One region of the Pantoea sp. y20 genome, then DNA from elsewhere that is predicted to be linked to it. Evidence: predicted binding sites of a transcription regulator. Region 1 holds the regulator's gene; each other region holds the start of a gene.

What was found. Region 1 encodes PurR, which represses purine synthesis genes. Its sites were predicted from a motif close to CANGCAAACGTTTGCNTG; they were not measured.
Positions count from the first base shown of each region.
Region 2: a site for PurR is predicted at 3,990-4,007, ahead of tusA (sulfurtransferase TusA). Genes of this name have one in related genera too.
Region 3: a site for PurR is predicted at 1,579-1,596, ahead of guaB (IMP dehydrogenase). Genes of this name have one in related genera too.
Region 4: a site for PurR is predicted at 2,602-2,619, ahead of pyrC (dihydroorotase). Genes of this name have one in related genera too.

Region 1 covers NZ_CM142816.1:1,883,811-1,889,773, reverse strand. Annotated here, with positions in the region: gene ACYAC5_RS08910 (Grx4 family monothiol glutaredoxin) at 1-256, opposite strand, end outside; gene ACYAC5_RS08905 (C40 family peptidase) at 621-1,412, shown strand; gene cydH (cytochrome bd-I oxidase subunit CydH) at 1,469-1,558, opposite strand; gene purR (HTH-type transcriptional repressor PurR) at 1,833-2,858, shown strand; gene punR (DNA-binding transcriptional activator PunR) at 2,855-3,766, opposite strand; gene punC (purine nucleoside transporter PunC) at 3,877-5,079, shown strand; gene cfa (cyclopropane fatty acyl phospholipid synthase) at 5,382-5,963, shown strand, end outside.
Region 2 covers NZ_CM142816.1:333,747-339,709, reverse strand. Annotated here, with positions in the region: gene ACYAC5_RS01510 (DUF1145 family protein) at 1-127, shown strand, start outside; gene ACYAC5_RS01505 (DUF2500 domain-containing protein) at 168-524, opposite strand; gene ACYAC5_RS01500 (lysoplasmalogenase) at 689-1,318, shown strand; gene ACYAC5_RS01495 (zinc/cadmium/mercury/lead-transporting ATPase) at 1,411-3,687, shown strand; gene tusA (sulfurtransferase TusA) at 3,684-3,929, opposite strand; gene ACYAC5_RS01485 (7-cyano-7-deazaguanine/7-aminomethyl-7-deazaguanine transporter) at 4,123-4,788, shown strand; gene ACYAC5_RS01480 (DcrB family lipoprotein) at 4,905-5,462, shown strand; gene glgP (glycogen phosphorylase) at 5,646-5,963, opposite strand, start outside.
Region 3 covers NZ_CM142816.1:3,063,587-3,069,549, reverse strand. Annotated here, with positions in the region: gene ACYAC5_RS14330 (M4 family metallopeptidase) at 1-64, opposite strand, end outside; gene xseA (exodeoxyribonuclease VII large subunit) at 114-1,487, opposite strand; gene guaB (IMP dehydrogenase) at 1,657-3,123, shown strand; gene guaA (glutamine-hydrolyzing GMP synthase) at 3,196-4,776, shown strand; gene ACYAC5_RS14310 (hypothetical protein) at 4,852-4,989, opposite strand; gene ACYAC5_RS14305 (DUF3750 domain-containing protein) at 4,946-5,722, shown strand; gene ACYAC5_RS14300 (DUF2158 domain-containing protein) at 5,750-5,929, opposite strand.
Region 4 covers NZ_CM142816.1:1,649,428-1,655,390, reverse strand. Annotated here, with positions in the region: gene mdtH (multidrug efflux MFS transporter MdtH) at 1-1,138, shown strand, start outside; gene grxB (glutaredoxin 2) at 1,228-1,875, shown strand; gene ACYAC5_RS07725 (lipoprotein) at 1,987-2,550, shown strand; gene pyrC (dihydroorotase) at 2,686-3,732, shown strand; gene dinI (DNA damage-inducible protein I) at 3,801-4,046, shown strand; gene ACYAC5_RS07710 (hypothetical protein) at 4,190-4,459, shown strand; gene bssS (biofilm formation regulator BssS) at 4,738-4,992, shown strand; gene solA (N-methyl-L-tryptophan oxidase) at 5,099-5,963, shown strand, end outside.

The DNA.
Region 1 (5,963 bases):
TGTCGCAGCCGCCGACCAGTTCACCGTCGACCCACAGCTGCGGGAAGGTTGGCCAGTTAGCGTATTTCGGCATTTCAGCGCGAATATCCGGGTTCTGCAGAATATCCACGTAAGCGAAACGCTCGCCACACGCAGAAAGCGCCTGCACGGCTTGCGCCGAAAAACCACAGCTTGGCAGCTTTGGCGAACCTTTCATGTACAGCAGAATCGGGTTTTCTGCGATCTGACGCTGAATTTTTTCAACAGTACTCATTATTGCCTTCCTTAATCTTCTACTTCGTGTTTGTTTATTGTAGCGATTTCGCTCCCGGACTGAAAACGGGATTTTGCGTTTGCACTGGCTAATCGCCATGTTTGTTAAGTTAACGCATGACAAATAACATTTTCATATCATTAATTGGCATTAATAAATTAATAATTAGCAATAATTTCGCTGTGTTAACCAGCTGAAATCGCTCATTTTTGCTACAGAATCAATCTGGTAACATATTAATAGAAAAAGGCCTTACCTTTTGTAAAAAAAGTGGATTAGAATTGCCTCGGCGCTGGTCACTTGATCAGATTTCTCTCACTTTAATGCAGTCTGCTATGATTCAGCCTGCTTAACCTGTAATCGGATTATGCGTCTACTAATTACGCTTTTCATACTGGCTTTTGCCCAACTGTTCTTTAATGTGGCCGCTGCATCTCCGCATGCGCCCGTTAACGCCAGTTCGCTTAAAGCAGAGAAAAAGAGCGCACGTGAAGACGAGCGCCGCAAACGACGTCCGGTAAAAACCACCACCAAAAAATCGCGTCTGACCGCTGTTCAAAAATTCAAGCTCAAAAAACAGAGCAAAACAGACATCGCGCTGCACAAAACCACCAGCAAAAAATCCCCGCTGAAACTCTCTGCTAAGAAATACGGTCATCAACGTTTAGCGAAGAAAACGCCCGAGATCGCCGTCGATGATGAAGCGTTAGCGCTGACCGGCATCAAAATGAGTAAAGCGCACCGTCAGCGTTATCAAAAAGCGCGTGAAACGGCGATGACCAAATTAATGGGTCAACTCGGCAAACCTTATCAGTGGGGCGGCGCTTCGCCACACACTGGTTTCGATTGCAGCGGCCTGGTATGGTACGCCTATAAAGATCTGGTGAAATTCAAACTGCCACGCACCGCCAATGAGATGTATCACCTGCGTGATGCGGCACCGATTAAGCGTGAAATGCTGGAGAAAGGCGATCTGGTGTTCTTCCGCATCAACAATCGCGGTACCGCCGACCATGTCGGCGTTTATCTTGGCAATGGCAAATTCATTCAGTCGCCGCGTACCGGCAAAGATATTCAGATTAGCGCATTGGGTGAGGATTACTGGCAGAAACACTATGTGGGCGCGCGTCGTATGATGACGCCAAAAACCATTCGCTAGTTGTTGCGCAACAGAAATAAAAAAGCCGGATGCTGTTGTCAGCTCCGGCTTTTTTGTTAGTGCATGATCGCGGTAAAGCTGAAAGCGATAATCATCAACAGTGCGCCAACAGTGGTCATTAGCGCCAGCTTCAGGTCGGTATTCATCACAACTCCTTAGTCGCACAATTATTAGGGTTAAGACGATTTTCGCATAGCAATAGGCAAAAATCTCGTGTTATCCGCGCCAGCTTGCTAGAATCGCCGCCTTTCGTTGCGCAACAGATTTTGCGCAGGCTGTAATTACAGCGTGATGAAGTGATTTTGCCTGCTTGAACATGCCGTTTTGCCCGCTTTTTTGGGCTGTAAAAGCATTAGCAGACGCAAACGTTTAACAATATACTTATCAGTAAGTTGCGATAAGCCCAGGAGCACCATTTTCATGGCAACAATTAAAGATGTCGCAAAACGCGCGGGTGTCTCAACCACCACGGTTTCGCATGTCATCAACAAAACGCGTTTCGTTGCGGAAGAGACGCGTAACGCCGTATGGGAAGCGATCAAAGAATTACACTACTCGCCGAGTGCCGTGGCGCGTAGTCTCAAAGTCAATCACACTAAAACCTTGGGTCTGCTGGCGACCTCCAGCGAAGCGCCCTACTTCGCTGAAATTATCGAAGCGGTGGAGAATCGCTGCTTCGAACGCGGCTATACGCTGATTCTCGGCAATGCGCACAACGATCTGCAAAAGCAGCGCGCTTACCTGTCGATGATGGCGCAAAAGCGCGTCGATGGTCTGCTGGTGATGTGTTCGGAATATCCAGACGATTTGCTGCAGATGCTGGAAGAGAACCGCAATATCCCCATGGTGGTGATGGATTGGGGTGCATCACGCGGTGATTTCACCGATACCGTGCAGGACAATGCATTTCAGGGCGGCTATCTCGCCGGGCGTTATCTGATTGAACGTGGCCATCGCGATATCGGTGCCATTCCTGGCCAAATGGAGCGCAACACCGGCGGTGGACGTCATGCTGGCTTCCTGCAGGCAATGAACGAAGCGGGCATTACGGTGCGTCCCGAGTGGGTGGTTCAGGGCGACTTTGAGCCTGAATCGGGCTATCTGGCGATGCAACAGATCTTAAATCAGAAACAGCGTCCAACCGCGGTGTTCTGCGGTGGCGATATCATGGCGATGGGCGCGATTTGCGCTGCTGATGAGATGGGTTTGCGCGTACCGCAGGATATCTCGGTGATTGGCTACGATAACGTGCGCAACGCGCGCTATTTCACACCAGCGCTCACCACCGTGCACCAGCCGAAAGCTGAACTAGGCGAAAAAGCGCTGGAGATGCTGCTGGATCGCATCACCAGCAAGCGCGAAGATCCGCAAACTATCGAAGTCCAACCAACGCTGATTGAACGCCGTTCGGTGGCGTACGGTCCGTTCCGCGACTACCGCCGCTAAGCCGACACTTCGCTGAGCCATTCGTGGTTCAGCGTTTCCGCATCCCCGAGATAAGCCAGTAACCACGCCAGCGCCGGTGACGCGCGCTGTTCTGACCAGCTGACGCAGCACGGACTGTCCGGAAACGCCTGCGGTAGCGCCAGCTCGACCAGTTTTTGGCTGTCCAGCAGTGGACGCGCCAAATGGCCAGGCACCATGCCGACGCACAATCCTGCCAGCAAACAATCCATCCCGGTTTCCCACTCTGGCACCACCAACCGCCGCTGATTATCCAGCGTCCATGTCATACGGCGCGGTAACGCACGCGAGGTATCTTCCAGCACCAGCGATGGCCACGCCCGCAAGGTTTCATCATCCAGCTCCTTGCTGTTAACCAGCGGATGATCAGGGCTCACCACACAACGCCAGTTCAGCGCGCCCATATCCTGAAAGGCAAAACGTCCGCCCACCGGAATGGCCTGGGTTGCGCCAATCGCCACATCCACCCGACCATCAGCCAACGCATCCCACACGCCGTTGAACACTTCGTAGCTGATAATCAGCTCCATATCGGGAAAATGGCGATAGAAGTCCTTCACTAACTGTCGCGTGCGCTGCGGTTTTACAATGCAGTCAACCGCGATGCTCAACTCGCCGCGCCAGCCATTTGCCAGTTGCTGACACTGTCGGCGAGTGGCCAGCATTTTTTTGATAACAGATCGGCCTTCCCGCACAAAATGCTCGCCCGCCGCTGTCATCACCACTTCCCGATGCTGGCGCTCAAACAGCGGCACCGCCAGCCAGGTTTCCAGCTGGCGCACAGTATAACTGACGGCAGAGGGCACGCGATGCAGTTCCTGCGCTGCCGCGCTAAAACTGCCGGTGCGCGCTACTGCATCCACCACTTCAAGCGCATATTCTGACCACATAAATTTGCCTTCAAAAATTTTAACAGCACCATGCAAATATTAGCGTTTCACAAAGCGCGCCGCATCCTTTTACACTCCCCGGCGTTCACCCTGCCCAAAAGAGAATCAACATGTTGTCGTCTAAAGCATTTATGCCTTATCTCGCCGTGCTCAGCATGCTCGGCTTTCTTGCCACGGATATGTATTTGCCCGCCTTTGGCGATATGCAGCGTGATTTTGCTAGCGCACCCGGCACCATCAGCGCCAGCCTGAGTCTGTTTCTCGGCGGTTTTGCCTGTGCCCAGGTATTTTGGGGACCGCTATCAGATCGTTATGGACGTAAGCCGATTTTGCTGGCGGGCCTTGCCATCTTCGCCCTCGGTTGTCTGGGAATGCTGTGGGTGACCGATGTCCGCCTGATGCTGGCGCTGCGTTTTATGCAGGCGATTGGCGTGTGTGCGGCTGCCGTAAGCTGGCAGGCGCTGGTGGTGGATCACTACCCAAAAGCGAAAGCCAATAAAGTGTTTGCAACGATTATGCCGCTGGTTGCGCTGTCTCCGGCGCTGGCACCGCTGCTCGGCGCCTGGCTGATCGGCCACTTCCACTGGCGCAGCATCTTTATCACGCTGACGCTGGTTGCCGTAGTGTTGCTGATCGGTACGCTGCAGTTAACCTCACCTAAGCGCGAGAAAGTCGCCTCAGGCAAACAACCCGGCTGGTTGACTTTGCTAGGTACCCGCGTCTACAGCGGTAACGTCTTAATCTATTCGGCATGTTCGGCGAGCTTTTTCGCGTGGCTGACGGGCTCACCTTTCATTCTCGCCGCAGCTGGCCTGACGCCGGGCGATATTGGCCTGAGCTATATTCCGCAGACCATTGCGTTTCTGATTGGCGGCTTTGGCTGCCGCGCGCTGTTAAATCGTTATCAGGGCGCGCAACTGCTGCCGTGGTTGCTGGTGCTGTACAGTCTGAGCATCCTAAGTCTGTTTGTCATCGCCCTGATGCCTTCAGCGCCGCTGTTTGTGCTGCTGATGCCCTTCTGCGGCATGGCGCTGGCCAATGGCGCGATCTATCCGATTGTGGTGGCCAGCGCATTAGCGCCCTTCCCGCACGCCACCGGTAAAGCGGCAGGATTACAGAATTTATTCCAGTTAGGATTGTGCTTTGTCGCCAGCCTGCTGGTCTCCGCCGGCCTTGAGCAGGCGCTGTTCAACACCACATTAGTGATGGTGGCCACCGTGGTACTGGCGTGGGTGGGCTTTGTCTGCCAGCGATCGGCAAACGCACAAAGTGATATTGCCCACACTTCCCGTCCCTGCGAAGATAATCTCTAAGCCAACGCTTTTCGTTAGCAAACTAACGATAACCCGTTGAATATTGACCCGCGTGAGCATATACTCAGTGGGTCAGTAATTCTGTATTAAATCAATAATATAAATGTAATACCTTTAGCGACACTGTCGCGGGATGGCGTCTGCACGATACTCCAGTGCGGCGTCCAACTTTTCTATTCAAATTCATGCCTCTGTAAAACGTCGGATTTCTGGCGCACGGATTTTCCGTGAGTTCTCTCACAGGTCTTGGGAAATTGGCTATTCTTTTTCTCAGGTTCAGATCGGAAGGTGATGGAGAAGCTATGAGTTCATCTGTTATAGAAGAAGTGAGCCTTGAAGAAAACCACTGGTTTCGGATCGTCAATGAACTGCTAGAGCGTGCTGATATTGCAGTTAATGGCACTCGTCCCTGGGATATTCAGGTAAAGCATCCAGATTTTTTTAAACGCGTGCTCGAGGAAGGATCGCTCGGATTAGGTGAAAGTTACATGGATGGTTGGTGGGAGTGCGAACAGCTTGATATGTTCTTCCATCGCGTTTTAAAACACCATCTGGATAAACAATTACCGCGGCATTTTAAAGATACGTTGCGCATCGCGGCCGCGCGTCTTACTAATTTGCAATCGAAAAAACGCGCCTGGATTGTGGGTAAAGAGCATTACGACCTGGGTAATGATCTATTCTCACTGATGCTTGACCCCTATATGCAATATTCCTGCGGCTACTGGAAAGATGCTGATACGTTGGAAAACGCGCAGCAGGCCAAACTGGATATGATTTGCCGCAAGTTACAACTTGAACCGGGCATGACGCTGTTGGATATCGGTTGTGGCTGGGGCGGACTGGCGGAATATGCCGCACGCCATTATGGCGTCACGGTGCAT
Region 2 (5,963 bases), 1.6 Mb from region 1:
GGTGTTGCTGCGCGCCACCCAGCCCAAAGACGCCCCAAAACTGAGCGGCGTAACCCAGGCGAAGATCTTCTTTTTTGGCGTGTTTGAGCTGCTGGCGTGGCAGAAAAAGCATTATCCGAAGATGTAGTTTCGTGCGGTTTATAGCCAGGTCGCCATGAATGGCGGCCCTATTGGGCCGGAGTAAAACTCACAAAACGCGTGCCTTTCATCTTCAACTCGCCCTTCGCGCCTTTATCGATCTGGTGATACTGGTTCGCATTCACCGTCACTTTAATATCGCTGGCACCGTTCAACGGATGGAACCAGGCTTCATATTTCATCTCTTCCGCCACAATCTCTTCACGCTGACGTGAACGGCGATTGGGCGACGGAAATTCGCGTTTGGTTTTCACTTCCACGCTCAGTGAGCGCACCGGCGAGGCATCGTTCACCGCCGTTTCGCGGCGCTGTTTAATAAACTGACGGGTCGCCAAAACGGCAATAATGGCCAGTACGATGAAAAAGATTAGCGGTGGTTTGCTCATGATTTATCTCGTGCTTTGCGTTAATTCGGAACGGGTAAAGACGACAAAGCATACAACCAGAGTCGGCTGATTGTCACATTTGGCGCCGGTAACTTACACTGAGAGGGTGATTTTGGGAAAATTCATCAAACTGGCGGACATTTCGTCCAGAAAAGGGAGAAAACATGCTTTGGTCTTTCCTTGCCGTACTTTTTTCCGGCTGGCTTTACGTCGATGCTTCATATCGCGGTCCGCAATGGCAACGCTGGCTATTTAAACCTGTCACCTTGCTGTTACTCGTTGCCTGGGCGTGGCAAGCGCCAACCTTCAACACCACCGATTATTTGATTCTGGCCGGGCTGGTCGCCACGCTGGTGGGTGACGCGTTAATGCTGTTACCGCGTCAGCAAATGCTCTATGCGCTAGGCGCATTCTTCCTGTCGCATCTGCTGTACACCATCAGTTTTGCCGCACACATGACCATGAGTTTCTTCTGGCCGATTCCCCTCACCTTCCTGATCATTGGCGTGATCGTTATCGGGATTCTGTGGAGCAAACTGGAAGATCTGCGCTGGCCTATCTGCACCTTGATCGGCATGACGCTAGTGATGAACTGGATGGCGGCGGAGAACTACTTCTTCCGTCCAACTGACTTCAGTTTCTCGCTGCTGGTGGGTGCCGCGTTGCTGCTGTTAGCCAATATTGTCTGGTTTATCTCGCATTATCGCCGCCGTTTCAGCGCCGATAGCGCCATCGTCGCCGCTTGCTACTTCGCCGGTCACTTCATGATTGTGCGTTCACTGTGGCTCTACTGAAGATAACCTTACCTTCCGCTTGACTCTGGAGTCCACTCCAGAGTGTAGCATTAGGGTGCGGGCAACAGCCCGCCCCTGATTCCGGAGGCTACATGCATCAACATGCTCACCCTTGCCGCTGTGGCAAATCACACCGTCAGCCACAGCCGCTATGCTCGATTCGCAGCGTAAAACCCGCAACATTGAACATCTCCGCAGCGCAGCCCATCACGCCAGACAGCGATTGCGGCTGCTGTGACAGCGACAGCGGATCGCCAGGCGGCGAAAGCGACGCCGAAAGCGACAGGCCCGCCTTTTCTTCACATCAATTCCGCTGGCAGATTGCGGGCATGGATTGCCCTAGCTGCGCGCGTAAAATCGAAACTGCCGTGCAACGTGTACCGCAGGTTCAGCAAGCACGCGTGATTTTTGCCAGTGAAAAACTGGTGGTCGATGCCGACCAGGATATCCGCGCCACCATTGAACAGGTGGTGAAAAATGCCGGCTTCGCGCTGAGCGCCAGTGATTCCCCATCGTCGCCACAACCCGAAAGCCGCTGGCAGGAAAACGCCGGTTTGCTGCTGCTTGGCGTACTGATGCTCGCCAGTTGGCTGCTGAGCCAGCTTTCGCCGGTTTGGGGCGATCGCCTGTTTATCGCCACCACGCTGGTAGGTTTAGCGCCGATCGCGCGCAGCGCCTGGAAGCTCCTGCGCAGTGGTTCGCCGTTCAGCATTGAGATGCTGATGACCATTGCCGCCGCCGGTGCGCTGGTGATTGGCGCGCACGCCGAAGCCGCGATGGTGCTGCTGCTGTTTCAACTGGGTGAACGCCTCGAAGCGTACGCCGCCACACGCGCACGCCGTGGCGTCACCGCGCTGATGGCGCTGCGTCCCGCTACCGCCACGCGCATCAACGGCACACAGCGGGAAAACGTCCGCTTAGAAGCACTGCAGCCCGGCGATGTGATTGAAGTGGCGGCCGGCGGACGTTTACCCGCCGATGGCGAACTGCTGCACGCCAGCGCCAGCTTCGATGAAAGCGCGCTGACCGGTGAATCGTTGCCGGTGGCGCGTGAGCCAGGCGAGCAGATCATGGCCGGTGCCACCAGCCTTGATCGTCTGGTGACGCTGAAAGTCATTTCCCAGCCGGGCCAAAGTGCCATTGACCGCATCCTGCAACTGATTGAGGAAGCCGAAACCCATCGTGCGCCGGTTGAGCGCTTTATCGATCGCTTCAGCCGCATCTATACGCCCGCCATTATGCTGCTGGCGCTGCTGGTGATGGTGCTGCCGCCGCTGCTGGGTTTTGGTGCGTGGTTGCCGTGGATTTATAAAGGGCTGACGCTGTTGCTGATTGGTTGCCCCTGTGCGCTGGTGATCTCCACGCCCGCTGCCATCACTTCCGGCCTGGCTGCTGCCGCGCGTCAGGGCGCGCTGATCAAAGGCGGCGCGGCGCTGGAGCGGCTCAGTCGCGTAAATATGATGGCGTTCGATAAAACCGGCACGCTGACCGCCGGTAAACCGCAGATCAGCCACATCCAGCCATTTGGCGTGATGGCGGAAAACAACTTGCTCACCATCGCCGCCGCCGTTGAACAGGGTTCCACCCATCCGCTGGCGCGGGCGATTGTCAGCGAGGCCGAGCGGCGCGCGCTCAGGCTTCCGCAAGCTGCACAGCAGCAAACGCTGGCCGGCAGTGGTATTCGTGCTGCGATAGATGGCGTGACCTATCAACTGCTGACGCCGCGCGAAGTCAGCCATCTTGATAATGCACAACAGCAGCAGATTGCTCAGCTGGAAGCGCAAGGCCAAACTGTGGTGCTGCTGTTGCAGGAGCAGCAGGTTCTTGGCGCGTTAGCCTTGCAGGATCAGTTGCGCGCTGAAGCCCTCAGCGCGCTGTCTGAACTGAAGAAGCTTGGTGTTAACAGCATGATGCTGACCGGCGACAATCCACGCGCGGCTGCGGCCATTGCCGCTAAGCTCAACATCGATTACCGCGCAGGTTTACTGCCCGCCGATAAAGTTGCGGCGGTGAGGACGTTAGGCACACAGCACGCATTGGCAATGGTCGGCGATGGCATTAACGATGCGCCCGCCATGAAAGCCGCCACCATCGGCATTGCGATGGGCAGCGGCACCGATGTGGCGCTGGAAGCCGCGGATGTGGCATTAACGCAAAATCAGCTGGCGATTCTGCCGCGCACCATTGTGCTGGCACGGCGCACGCGCGCCATCATTCGTCAGAACGTGGCGCTGGCGTTGGGATTAAAGGCGATTTTTCTGGTCACCACGCTGCTCGGCTTCACCGGTTTGTGGCTGGCGGTCTTAGCGGATTCCGGTGCCACCGCACTGGTGACAGCCAACGCGCTGCGCTTGCTGCGTCAGCGTTAGGCGCCTTTTTTAATTAGAAACTGGTACGGCAGGCTTTCGGTCTGCTGTGCCAGCAACTCATGCTCCATAAAGCGGCAGAAACCGGGGATATCGCGCGTGGTGGCGGGATCGTCAGCAATGATCAGCAAGGTTTCACCGGCCTGCATGCTGCGCACGGTTTTACGCACCATCATTACCGGCTCCGGGCAGCGCAGGCCAAGGGCATCAAGCTGATGGTCAGGCGCAGAAAAGGGATCGCTCATGATTCTCTGTCTGTAGTGGGTAATGGGCGCTCATTCTAGCGCGCGAATAAGCCAACGCAAGGCGATAACGATTGCGTTAAAATTAACCATTGCATAAATTGCGCAACGCGTTAAGATGCCGCCGATTTTTTATTTACCACCGTGCCAATGCACGAATCTGGGTTCCCTCACCCCATCACTAAAAAGGCTTACAATGATTAACTTCTCTGCACGTCAGCGCATGCATGCGCTGTTTTGGCTATCGCTATTCCATCTGCTGGTGATCACCTCCAGTAACTATCTGGTCCAGCTGCCGGTTTCCATCTTCGGTTTTCACACCACATGGGGCGCGTTTAGCTTTCCGTTTATTTTCCTCGCCACCGATCTGACCGTGCGCATCTTTGGCGCGCCGCTGGCACGTCGCATTATTCTGGCGGTGATGATTCCCGCGCTAGTGATCTCCTACATTGTTTCCTGCGTGTTCTATCAGGGCGAATGGCAAGGTTGGGCATCACTGGAAGAGGTGAATCTGTTTGTTGCCCGTATCGCCTGCGCCAGCTTTATGGCTTATGCGCTGGGACAAATCCTCGATGTACACGTTTTTAACCGTTTGCGCCGTTTATCGCAGTGGTGGATTGCGCCAGCGGCAGCGATGTTCCTCGGTAATATCAGCGATACGTTGGCCTTCTTTTTCATCGCCTTTTACAAGAGCCCAGATCCGTTTATGGCCACGCATTGGGTCGAAATCGCGCTGGTGGATTACAGCTTCAAAGTGCTGATCTGCATGATCTTCTTCCTGCCCGCTTACGGCGTGCTGCTAAATGCCATGCTGAAGCGCTTAGCCGAACGTTCCGCGCAGCAGCAGATCAATTTCGGCTGATTGCACATACACTAAATGCCGCATTACGCTAAGATTTCCTGACACTCCGGCGGTTGCTTTTGCTAACTAAATCCGCTTGTATAACGGCTGACTGGAATCATGTAAAAGGGAAAAGAATGCGTAACGTAGTGAAATATGTGGGTATTGGCCTGTTGGTTATCGGCCTGGCGGCATGTGACCAGAAGAAAGATGATGCGGCAGCGAACAGCAACGGTGCGAGCGCCAGCCAGTCGGCCCAGACGGTTAACCTGATGGACGGCAAACTGAGTTTCTCTCTACCGGCGGGCATGTCTGACAAGAGCGGCAAGCTCGGCTCTGAATCCACCAACATGCACGTCTATGCCGACGAAACCGGTCAGCGCGCGATTATCGTGATTGCCGGCGATCCCACCAACGAAGCGCTTGATGCGCTGGCACAGCGTCTGGAACAGCAGCAGCGCGGTCGCGACCCACAGCTGCAGGTGGTGTCTAACAAAGCGGTGACGCTGAAAGACCAGCCGGCACAGCAGCTGGATACGGTGATTTCTGCCAACAATCAGACCTCATGGTCTTCGGTGATTCTGGCGAAAGTGGATGGCAAACTGCTGACGCTGCAAATTACCTTGCCAGCAGATAATCAGCAGCAAGCACAGAGCGATGCAGATGGGATCGTCAAAAGCATCACGTTGAAATAATACCCTTCATCCTTCGAACGGCAGGTGCGTTGGCTGCATTCGTTCACCCCGGTCACTTACTAAAGTAAGCTTCCGGGGATTCGCTCATTTGCCGCCTTCCTGCCGTCCAAATGATTTTGGGTATCGATTTGGGTGTTCACGTAGGGTCGCCATTCATGGCGACTTGGTTCTGCAATCCTCGCCTTACAATCTCACTGGCGAAATGTGCCAGATCTCATCCGCATATTCCTGAATGGTGCGGTCCGACGAGAAATAACCCATATTGGCGATATTCAACGCCGCGCTGCGTTGCCACTTATCCGGCTGGCGATACAGCTTGTCCACCTTATCCTGCGTATCCACATAGCTGCGGTAATCCGCCAGCAGCTGATAGTGATCGCCGAAGTTCACCAGCGCATCAAACAGATTGCGATAGCGCCCTGGCTCCTGCGGGCTGAACACCCCGCTGGCGATTTGCGTCAGCGCCTGATGCAGCTCAGGATCATCCTCATAATACTTACG
Region 3 (5,963 bases), 1.2 Mb from region 1:
GCGCGCCGGAGCAGTTATCAATGATATTGCGCAGAATGTAGGGAGGAATAACGCTGTAAGACATAAAAAAACTCCTGGCCGTTTAGGTACATGCCAGAAGTATAGTTTTCCCGCTATGAACGCGCTTTGCGGCTCCGGGATTTCTGCGGTTCGAGTGCGGTAACCTGGCTTTCCACCCAGCCATCGTCCAGCCGGGTGCGCAGCAAGTCGCCTTTGCTCAGCTGTTGGGTTTTCTTCACCACCTGACCTTGGGTGTCGGTGGTTACGCTGAAGCCACGCGCCAGCGTCGCCAGCGGGCTCACGCCTTCCAGCTGTGCCGCCAGCGTGCCAAAGCGCTGACGATTGTGATTGAGCTGCTTCTCCATGCCCTGCTGTAAGCGATAGTGCCATTGCTGGAGCTGCTGCTGAGCGCGCAGAATACGTCCCTGCGGCTGCTGGGCGTTAAGGCGTTGCAGCAGGCGATCCTGCTGACGATTGGCCACACGCATGCGCTGGTCCATTGCTTCACCGAGACGGCGCTGCAGCTGTAAGAGCGCGGTTTGCTGGCGTGCCAGACGCAGCTGTGGATGCTGCTGCTGCAAGCGGTGCTGAATGCGCGTGAAGCGACGCTGCTGCTGAGCCAGATAGAAATCCATCGCCATCTCCATGCGCTGCTGCTGCGACTGCAAACGACGCAACAGTTCAAGCTGATTACGGCTCACCAGTTCTGCCGCAGCAGACGGCGTCGGCGCACGTAAATCCGCTACGAAGTCAGCGATAGTGACATCGGTTTCATGCCCAACGGCGCTGACAATCGGCAGGCGGCTGGCAAAAATCGCCCGCGCCACGCGCTCGTCATTGAAGCTCCACAAATCTTCCAGCGAACCGCCGCCACGACCGACAATCAGCACATCACACTCATCGCGCTGGTTAGCCAGCTCAATGGCACGCACAATGCCAGCCGGCGCATCCACACCTTGCACCGCGGTGGGATAGATAATCACCGGCAGTGAAGGATCGCGTCGATGCAGCACGCGCAGCACGTCGTGCAGCGCCGCGCCGGTGGCGGAGGTAATCACGCCCACCTGACGCGCCGGATCCGGCAGCGGCTGTTTGAACTGTTGATCGAATAAGCCTTCCGCGGCTAAACGCGCTTTCAGCTGCTCGAATTGCTGCTGCAGCAAGCCTTCACCGGCCGGATGCATGCTTTCGATAATCAGCTGATAATCGCCGCGCGGCTCATACAGCGTGATGCTGGCGCGCACTAACACTTGCTGGCCATGTTGCGGACGGAAGGTGACGCGACGATTGCTGTTGCGGAACATCGCGCAGCGCACTTGTGCGCCATCATCCTTCAACGTGAAGTACCAATGACCGGAAGAGGGCTGAGTGAAATTTGAAATTTCAGCGCTGAGCCACACCAGGCCCATCTCATTTTCCAGCAGTTGGCGCACCGTGGTGTTCAGGCGGCTGACGGTAAAAATATTGGCGGTTGGCGGTAGCGACATGTGATGTAGATCAAATTTTAAATCAGAGGGTTAATCAACTGATACTACATTGCTTGCCCTGAGGATCAAGACATTTTCTGAAAAAACACTGGAGGCAATCGGTTTCGGCCTGTATAATGCCGCGGCAATATTTTATCTGTTTTAATCGCCCCCAGGTGGAGATATTGCAATGTTAAGAATCGCTAAAGAAGCCCTCACATTTGACGACGTTCTGCTCGTTCCCGCTCACTCCACTGTCTTACCGAACACCGCTGATCTCAGCACTCAGCTGACGAAAAACATCCGTCTGAACATCCCCATGCTCTCCGCTGCAATGGACACCGTGACCGAAGCCGGTCTGGCAATTGCGCTGGCGCAGGAAGGTGGTTTGGGCTTTATTCACAAAAACATGTCAATTGAGCGCCAGGCGGATGAAGTTCGTAAGGTGAAAAAACACGAAAGCGGCGTCGTTACCGATCCACAAACCGTGCTGCCAACTACCGCGCTGGCGGCGGTGAAAGAGCTGACCGAACGTAACGGCTTCGCCGGCTACCCGGTCGTGAACACCGACAACGAGCTGGTGGGCATCATCACGGGCCGTGACGTGCGTTTTGTTACCGACCTGACCTTACCAGTTTCCGCAGTGATGACCCCTAAAGAGCGCCTGGTAACGGTGAAAGAGGGTGAAGCACGCGAAGTTGTGCTGCACAAAATGCATGAAAAACGTGTTGAGAAAGCGCTGGTTGTTGATGACAGCTTCCACCTGCTGGGCATGATCACCGTTAAAGACTTCCAAAAAGCCGAACGTAAACCTAACGCGTGTAAAGATGCGGAAGGCCGTCTGCGCGTAGGCGCTGCGGTTGGTGCCGGTGCGGGCAATGAAGAGCGCGTTGATGCGCTGGTTGCTGCCGGTGTTGACGTGCTGCTAATTGACTCATCACACGGTCACTCTGAAGGCGTGCTGCAGCGTATTCGTGAAACCCGTGCAAAATATCCGAACCTGGAAATCATCGGCGGCAACGTTGCCACCGGCGCAGGCGCATTGGCGTTGGCGCAGGCCGGCGTGAGCGCGGTGAAAGTGGGGATCGGTCCTGGCTCAATCTGTACCACGCGTATCGTCACTGGTGTTGGCGTGCCACAGATCACCGCGGTTTCTGATGCGGTTGCCGCGCTGGAAGGCACCGGCATTCCGGTTATCGCTGATGGCGGCATCCGCTTCTCTGGCGACATCGCTAAAGCGATTGCAGCAGGCGCAGCGGCCGTCATGGTCGGTTCTATGCTGGCTGGTACCGAAGAGTCTCCGGGCGAAATCGAGCTGTATCAAGGCCGTTCGTTCAAGTCTTATCGCGGTATGGGTTCACTGGGCGCGATGTCCAAAGGCTCTTCAGATCGTTACTTCCAGAGCGATAACGCCGCTGACAAACTGGTACCGGAAGGTATCGAAGGCCGCGTTGCCTACAAAGGCCGCCTGAAAGAGATCGTGCACCAGCAAATGGGCGGCTTGCGCTCTTGCATGGGCCTGACGGGTTGCCAGACCATTGACGATCTGCGCACCAAAGCGGAGTTTGTGCGTATCAGCGGCGCGGGCATCAATGAAAGCCACGTGCATGACGTGACCATCACCAAAGAGTCACCAAACTACCGCATGGGTTCATAATCCCGTAAAATTTAGCGCCCGGCACCCGCCGGGCGCTTTTATTATTAAGTCCATCCCAATGGAAACGCCTCAATGACGACTGAAAATATTCATAAACATCGCATTTTGATCCTCGATTTTGGTTCTCAGTATACGCAGCTGGTTGCGCGCCGCGTGCGCGAGCTGGGTGTCTACTGCGAACTCTGGGCGTGGGATGTCACCGAAGAGCAAATTCGCCAGTTTAACCCGAACGGCATCATTCTCTCTGGCGGTCCGGAGAGCACCACCGAGCTGAACAGCCCGCGTGCGCCGGAATACGTGTTTAACGCGGGTGTGCCAGTGTTGGGCGTCTGCTACGGCATGCAGACCATGGCGATGCAGTTGGGCGGCAAGGTTGAGGGCTCTAACGAGCGCGAATTTGGTTATGCGCAGGTTGAAGTGCTGACTCAGAGCGCGCTGGTGCGTGACATCGAAGATGCGATTAGCGCAGCAGGTAAACCGCTGCTGGACGTTTGGATGAGCCACGGCGACAAAGTCACCGCCATCCCAGCCGGTTTCGAAACCGTTGCCAGCACCGAAACCTGTCCGTTTGCCATCATGGCTAACGAAGAGAAGAAATTCTACGGCGTGCAGTTCCACCCGGAAGTGACGCACACGCGTCAGGGCCTGCGCATGCTTGAGCGTTTCATTCGTGACATCTGCGGCTGTGAAGCGCTGTGGACACCAGCCAAAATCATCGAAGATGCGGTTGAGCGTATTCGTCAGCAGGTTGGCGATGACAAAGTGATTCTCGGTCTGTCTGGCGGCGTGGACTCTTCTGTGACCGCGATGCTGCTGCATCGCGCCATCGGCGAGCGTCTGACCTGCGTGTTCGTGGATAACGGCCTGCTGCGTCTGAATGAAGCTGAGCAGGTGCTGGAAATGTTCGGTGACCACTTCGGTCTGAACATCGTGCACGTTGCGGCAGAAGCGCGCTTCCTTGATGCGCTGGCGGGCGAGAACGATCCCGAAGCCAAACGTAAAATCATCGGCCGCGTATTCGTAGAGGTGTTTGACGAGCAGGCGCTGCGTCTGGAAGACGTGAAGTGGCTGGCACAAGGCACCATCTATCCTGACGTGATCGAATCGGCGGCTTCTGCCACCGGTAAAGCGCACGTGATCAAATCGCACCACAACGTGGGCGGTTTGCCGAAAGAGATGAAGATGGGCCTGGTTGAGCCGCTGAAAGAGCTGTTCAAAGACGAAGTGCGTAAAATCGGTCTGGAACTCGGCCTGCCGTACGACATGCTGTATCGTCATCCGTTCCCAGGTCCAGGTTTGGGCGTGCGCGTGCTGGGCGAAGTGAAGAAAGAGTACTGCGACCTGCTGCGCCGTGCAGACGCCATCTTCATCGAAGAGCTGCATAAAGCTGACCTGTACAACAAAGTCAGCCAGGCGTTCACCGTGTTCCTGCCAGTACGTTCTGTTGGCGTGATGGGCGATGGTCGTAAATATGATTGGGTAGTTTCACTGCGTGCGGTGGAAACCATCGACTTCATGACAGCGCACTGGGCGCACCTGCCGTACGATTTCCTCGGCCGCGTCTCTAACCGCATCATCAACGAAGTTAACGGCATTTCCCGCGTGGTTTATGATATTTCAGGTAAACCACCTGCGACGATTGAGTGGGAATAAATCCTGCTTTGATCACTGCGTAAAAACGAAGCCCGCTTAATTGCGGGCTTTTTTTTCAAACCTTCTGATGGCAAATCATTCGGCTAAATGTATCGCATAGTTCGTGAATACAAATCCCACCGTTTCGATGCAAGATAGCGGTTGATTTTTACTCATCAGGATGCCGTCGATGTTGCCTTTTAAAGCCGTACTGATCTCTTTTCTTTGCATCATCTTGCTTTCCTTAGGCGCGAGCTTGGCGCAGGCAACGCGAAGCGGTGAGCTCACCTCTGAACGCGGTGGCTGGGCATCCGCAAGGCGCGATTCGGCCGGTATCGCACCGGATCCGCAGCGTTATGCGGCAGAAGCTATCGTGCAGGTTTATGCTGCGCCGACTTATGGCTGGAAGGGCGCGGTGGCGGTACATCCGTGGATTATCTTCAAACGCGCCGGTGAAACCCGCTATAACCGTTACGAAGTGATTAGCTGGGGCAGCGGCGATAAAGTGCGTCGTAATAGCAATCTTCCTGATGGTTACTGGTACGGTGCGAAGCCGCGTCTGCTGGTTGACCATCGCGGCAGTAGCGCAGAAGCGATGATTCCGCAGATCGAAGCGGCCATTAAATCCTATCCCTGGCCGACCACGTATCACGCCTGGCCGGGACCCAACAGCAATACTTTTATGGCACATATTGGCCGCGAGGTTCCGGCGTTGAAGTTGGATCTACCGGCTAACGCGCTCGGCAAAGATTATCGCTCGCTGCTTAATCCGGTAGGTTTACCGCCGTCAGGTCGCGGCGTGCAGCTTTCCCTGCTGGGTGTGTTGGGTGTGACGGTTGGAGCGGAAGAGGGGCTGGAAGTGAATCTGCTGGGATTAAACATGGGGCTGGATTTCACACCATTCAGGCTGCGTCTGCCGTTTATCGGCGGCATCGGTCAGAATAATGTGCAGCGAGACAATCCCTAAAAATGGCCCCGATTTGGGGCCATTTTTTTAACAGACGCCGAAATCGCCGTCTTCGTGATACAGATTCACGCTATCGGCTCTGACTTCAATTTCACGCTTGATGTGATCGTCAACGCGAGCGCACCACAGCATATCGCCTTCCACGCGCAGCACCTGCATCTTTGGGCCACCGGTCTTAGACTGCACAAAATCATCCACGTTAAACATGCTTCTTCTCCTTCAGGTCAGTGATAACAACAGA
Region 4 (5,963 bases), 230 kb from region 1:
TGTGATGGGCTTTTTCGTGGTGTTTCCCCTCATTTCCATCCATTTTGTCGAACAGCTGGGCTGGGCCGCGTTGATGGTCGGTATTGCGCTTGGCTTGCGCCAGTTCGTCCAGCAGGGATTCGGCATCTTCGGCGGTGCGATTGCCGACCGTTTTGGTGCGCGTCCGCTGATCGTCACTGGTATGCTGATGCGCGCGGCGGGTTTTGCCTGCATGGCGCTGGCTCATGAACCCTGGCTGCTGTGGTTTGCCTGTTTGCTTTCCGGCCTTGGCGGCACGCTGTTTGACCCGCCACGCAGCGCGCTGGTGATGAAACTGGTGCGCGCACGCGATCGCGGCCGCTTCTTCTCCCTGCTGATGATGCAGGACAGCGCTGGTGCGGTGCTGGGCGCGCTGATTGGTAGCTGGCTGCTGGCGTGGGATTTCCGTCTGGTGTGCTGGGTTGGCGCGGCGGTGTTTGTCACTGCTGCGCTGTTTAACGCCGTTTGGTTACCGGCGTGGCGCATCTCGACCGAACGCATTGCGATGCGTGAAGGGATGCAACGCGTCTGGCAGGACAAGCGTTTTCGCCTGTACGTGCTGACATTGACCGGCTACTACATTCTCGCCGTGCAGGTGATGTTAATGCTGCCGGTGATGGTGAATCAGGTAGCCGGGGCGCCTGCTGCGGTGAAGTGGATGTACGCGATTGAAGCGCTGCTGTCATTAAGCCTGCTCTATCCGCTGGCGCGCTGGAGCGAAAAACGCTTCCGCCTCGAAACGCGTTTGATGGCCGGCTTGTTCCTGATGACGTTCAGCCTGCTGCCGGTTGGCATGACCGATTCGCTGCCGTCGCTGTTTATGCTGATCGCCCTCTTTTATCTGGGCTCAATCATCGCGGAACCGGCGCGAGAAACGCTCAGCGCTTCGCTGGCCAGTTCACGTGCGCGCGGCAGCTATATGGGCTTCAGCCGACTCGGCCTCGCGATTGGCGGCTTGATCGGCTACTCCGGCGGCGGCTGGATGTTCGATATGGGCCAGCAATGGGCGCTGCCGGAACTGCCGTGGATGCTGCTGAGCAGCGTTGGCATGATCACCCTTTTGGCGCTTTGGTGGCAGTTCCAGCCGCGTTCGGTGGCACCAGCGATTTTCAGCAGCTAATTTGCCCCCGCCAAAGATCTCTTCCATACTTCCCGCACGTCCGGAAAAAGGGTGACCTCTGTCACCCTTAGAACCACAGGAGAAACGGGATGAAACTCTACATCTACGATCACTGCCCTTTCTGCGTCAAAGCACGCATGATTTTCGGCTTAAAAAATCTGCCATTAGAACTCATCGTTATGCTGAATGACGACGAGCAAACGCCGAAAAAATTGATCGGCCAGAAAATGGCGCCGATTCTGCAACAGGCCGACGGCAGCGCTGTACCGGAAAGTATGGATATTGTGCGCCTGGTAGATAAATACGATCACCAACCGCTGCTCAATGGCAAAAGCAATCCTGCGATCAGCGACTGGCTGCGCCACGTGAATGGCTACGTCAATAAGCTGCTGCTGCCGCGCATCGCCGATGCCTCCTTCGCCGAATTCGCTACGCCGGAAGCGCGTAGCTACTTCAGCGAGAAGAAGCAGGCCAGCGTGGGCGATTTCAGCGAGTTGCGTAAACACGCGCCGGGCTTAATCAAAAACATCAGCGACGATTTGCGTCAGCTCGACAAGCTGATCGTCAAACCCAATGCGGTAAATGGCGAACTGTCGGAAGATGATATTCATCTGTTCCCGCTGCTGCGCTCCTTAACGCTGGTCAACGGCATTGAATGGCCAAGCCGCGTTGCCGATTATCGCGACAACATGGCGAAACAAACCCAGGTTAATCTGCTCTCCTCCATCGCCGCATAATCTTCATCCCTGAGAGGCGCTGCGGCGCTTCTCATCTCTCTCCTGGTGACACATGCCGCTGATTCAGGCAGGCTATGGCTGTTTTGCCGTTTCGATCAGGATGAGGACAATATGAAAAAGGCGCTTACCGGGCTTTTCGCTCTGCTTTTTGCCGTGCTACTCAGCGGCTGTAACCAATTGACGCAATACACCATCAGCGAACAGGAAGTGAATCAGGCGCTGCAAAAGCGCAATAACTTCGAAAAAGATATCGGCGTTTCCGGGCTGGTGAATGCGCACATTGTGCTGAGCGATCTCAACAGCCAGATTGGCCGTGAAGAACCCGGCAAAATAACGCTCTCGGGTAAAGCCAATATCAATGTCAGCTCGCTGTTTGGTCCGCAGCAGGCCGAAATGCTGCTGAAAATGAAGGCGCAGCCGGTTTACAACGCACAGGAAGGCGCGATTTATCTGCATGACATGGAGATTGTCGATGCGCAGGTGCAGCCGGAGAAAATGGCATCGATCATGAAAACCCTCACGCCATATCTCAATGAGTCGCTGAAGCGCTACTTTAACGAGAGACCTGCTTATGTGCTGAGTGCCGATCGCAGCAAAGGCGAAGCGTTGGCGAAGAAACTTGCTAAAGGAATTGAAGTGAAACCGGGCCAATTGGTGATTCCGTTTACAGATTAATCCGCGCAACCGCACCTTCCGGTGCGGTTTTTGTTTGTCACAATAAAATCCCGTGCAAACGGTTGCCCACATCCTTATGATTACTCCCCGGCCTAAACGTGCCTCTCGTTTTCTTCTCAGCCGGAGTCTTTTTGAATGACAGCCCAACCTCAGCACATTACCATCCGCCGCCCTGACGACTGGCACATCCATCTGCGCGATGGCGCGATGCTTAACGCCGTACTGCCTTATACCAGCGCAGTAAATGGTCGTGCGATTGTCATGCCAAACCTGGTTCCACCGATTATCAGCGTGGCCGCTGCCGTGGCGTATCGCGAGCGCATCATGGCTGCGTTACCTGCTGAGCACGCTTTTACTCCGCTGATGACCTGCTATCTCACCGATTCACTTGATCCCGATGAGATCGAGCGCGGCTTCCGTGACGGCACTTTTACCGCCGCCAAACTCTATCCTGCGCACGCCACCACCAACTCCAGCCACGGCGTGACCAACATCGCCGCCATCGCTAAGGTGCTGGATCGCATGCAGCAGATCGGCATGCCAATGCTGGTGCACGGCGAAGTGACCGATTCTCACATCGATATTTTTGATCGCGAAGCGCGCTTTATTGAAACCGTGTTGGAACCGCTGCGTAAACAGTTCCCGGCGCTGAAAGTGGTGATGGAGCACATCACCACGAAAGAAGCGGCGGAGTATCTGGCAGCCGGTAATGATCTGCTGGGCGCCACCATTACGCCACAGCACCTGATGTTCAACCGTAACCACATGCTGGTGGGCGGCGTGCGTCCGCATCTTTACTGCCTGCCGATTCTGAAGCGCAATATCCATCAGGAAGCGCTGCGCAAGCTGGTTGCCAGCGGGAATCGTCGCGTATTCCTCGGTACCGATACCGCGCCACATCTGCGTCACCTCAAGGAAGCCAGCTGTGGCTGCGCCGGCGTGTTTAATGCGCCGACCTCATTGCCGGCGTACGCCACCGTGTTTGAGGAGCTGAATGCGCTGGAACATTTCGAAGCCTTCTGCTCGGAGAACGGCGCGAACTTCTACGGTCTGCCGCTGAATGAAGGCACGCTGACGCTGGTGCGAGAATCCTGGCAGGTTGAAGAGAGCATTGCGCTGGCAGATGACACGCTGGTGCCTTTCCTTGCTGGTGAAACGCTGAACTGGCGCATCAAAGAATAATGATCTGCTGCTTGCCTTCGGGAAATTTATACTGTACAAATAAACAGTATATTATTCCGGAGGCTTCTATGCGTGTTGAAATTACCGTAGCAAAAACTTCGCCCCTTCCCGCGGGTGCACTGGATGCACTCAGCGTCGAACTGGTTCGTCGCATTACGCAGGATTTCCCCGACGATGATCATCACGTCAAAGTGCGTTATGCCGGCGGCAACCAACTCAGCGTGTTTGGTGGCTGTAAAGAGTCACGCGAACGCATCAGCGAACTGTTACAAGAAACCTGGGAAAGCGCTGACGACTGGTTCAATAACGATTAACTGCCACTGTGCCGTTTTTGCCGGGTATCGCTATCCGGCTTTTTTGTTTTTATTTCCCTCTCGCCAGAAAAACTTCCTGCATCTAGACTCATGTTAAACGATCCCCTATTCTTGCCTCGTCATGCTTACAGGAGGTGTTTTACATGACTACTGAAAAACCAGAAGAGGCGATGACCTTCGGAGAATTGCTGGCATTTATTGCTGAGCAACAGCGCCGCTTAACCGTATTAGAAAATGCGTTTGCCACCTTGACCTTCTGTCTCGACGATCGCGCCAATCAGTTGCTGGTCCACAATCTGACGCTGGAAGCGCAAAACCAGAACCATGACGAGCAGTTACAGCAGCATTTTACCCGGCTGGCGGAAGAGATTCAGAAACGTCACGGCCTGCTGCCGGTCGAGCCACACTCATAAACGTGCCCCCTTTTTCGGCCTAAAGTTTTCCCTTATAAAAGCCGATAACTTCGTCAGTGTTGCCAGTAATAATTCCAATAAAATGCCTGACGCTGCGGGCATTTTATTATTCGATTAAACGGCAATGTTAACCGCGTTTATTTTTACTCTGTTTAGGTTCGTCATACCTTTTAACTATTGTACCCGCTATTTCATGTTATAATTGTTTCGCTAGTGCACGATACAGCCGCATTGAACCTCAAGAAGCACTTCGTTTAACGAGTAATACGGAGGTTATAATGGACAGAAATAAAGACGTCATCCAGACTCATCCGTTGGTAGGATGGGACATCAGCACCGTAGACAGTTATGACGCCATGATGATTCGCCTGCACTCGCTCTCCTCGCAGGGGCAGAAAGAAGAAGAAGCTGACGTGGGTCCGACCTACTGGCTGACTACCGACGTAGCCAGACAGTTCATCTCTCTACTCGAAGCTGGCATTGCAAAAATAGAGTCTACCGAGCAGTACCTACGCGACAATCAAAAGCATTAATTTCTACTATCGCGTGAAAGGGCACCCAACAGGGTGCCTTTTTCATGGGCGCTCTCTTTTGATATGCTGTTGAAAAATTTCGCTGTTTTGCTGGAGTGATGTCGTTATGGTTTATGATCTGATTGTGGTGGGAAGCGGTTCGGTCGGCGCAGCAGCAGGGTTTTACGCCACGCAGGCTGGCTTATCGGTGCTGATGATTGATAGCGCCCATCCGCCGCACAGCCAGGGCACACATCATGGGGAAACCCGCCTGATTCGCCATGCGTATGGTGAAGGTGAACGCTACGTGCCGCTGGTGCTACGCGCACAGACACTCTGGGATGAGCTGGAACGCCAGAGCGGCGAGCGCATCATGCATCGCAGCGGCATCCTCAACTTAGCGCCCATCACCTCCTCCTTTATTCAAAATGTTATCGATAGCGCGAAAGCGTGGCAGCTGGATGTGAAAATCCTGCAAGCCGATGAAGTGCGCGCGCGCTGGCCGCAGTTCACAGTGCCGGATGGCTACATCGGCGTGTACGAACCCAACTCCGGCTTCCTCAAATGTGAGCAAGCGGTGCGCAGCTGGGTGCAGCTGGCGGAACAGGCCGGTTGCGCGCAGCTGTTTAACTGTCCGGTGACAGAGATAGGTCGTGACGGCGATCTGCAGCAAGTCACCACCAGCGATGGCATTTTCCGCGCGCGTAAACTGTTGGTCAGCGCCGGTACCTGGGTGAGCCAGTTGGTCGCCGATCTGCCGGTTGCGCCCGTGCGCAAAGTTTTCGCCTGGTATCAGGCAGATGGTCGCTACAGCGAGAACAATAAATTCCCCGGCTTTACCGTGGAGATGAGCGATGGCAGCCACTTTTACGGCTTCCCGGCGGATAACAACGCGCTGAAAGTGGGACGTCACGATGGCGGACAGCTGATGCAAACGCCGGCCGATCGCAAACCTTTTGGCAGCATCGCGGTAGACGGCAACGAATCTTTTA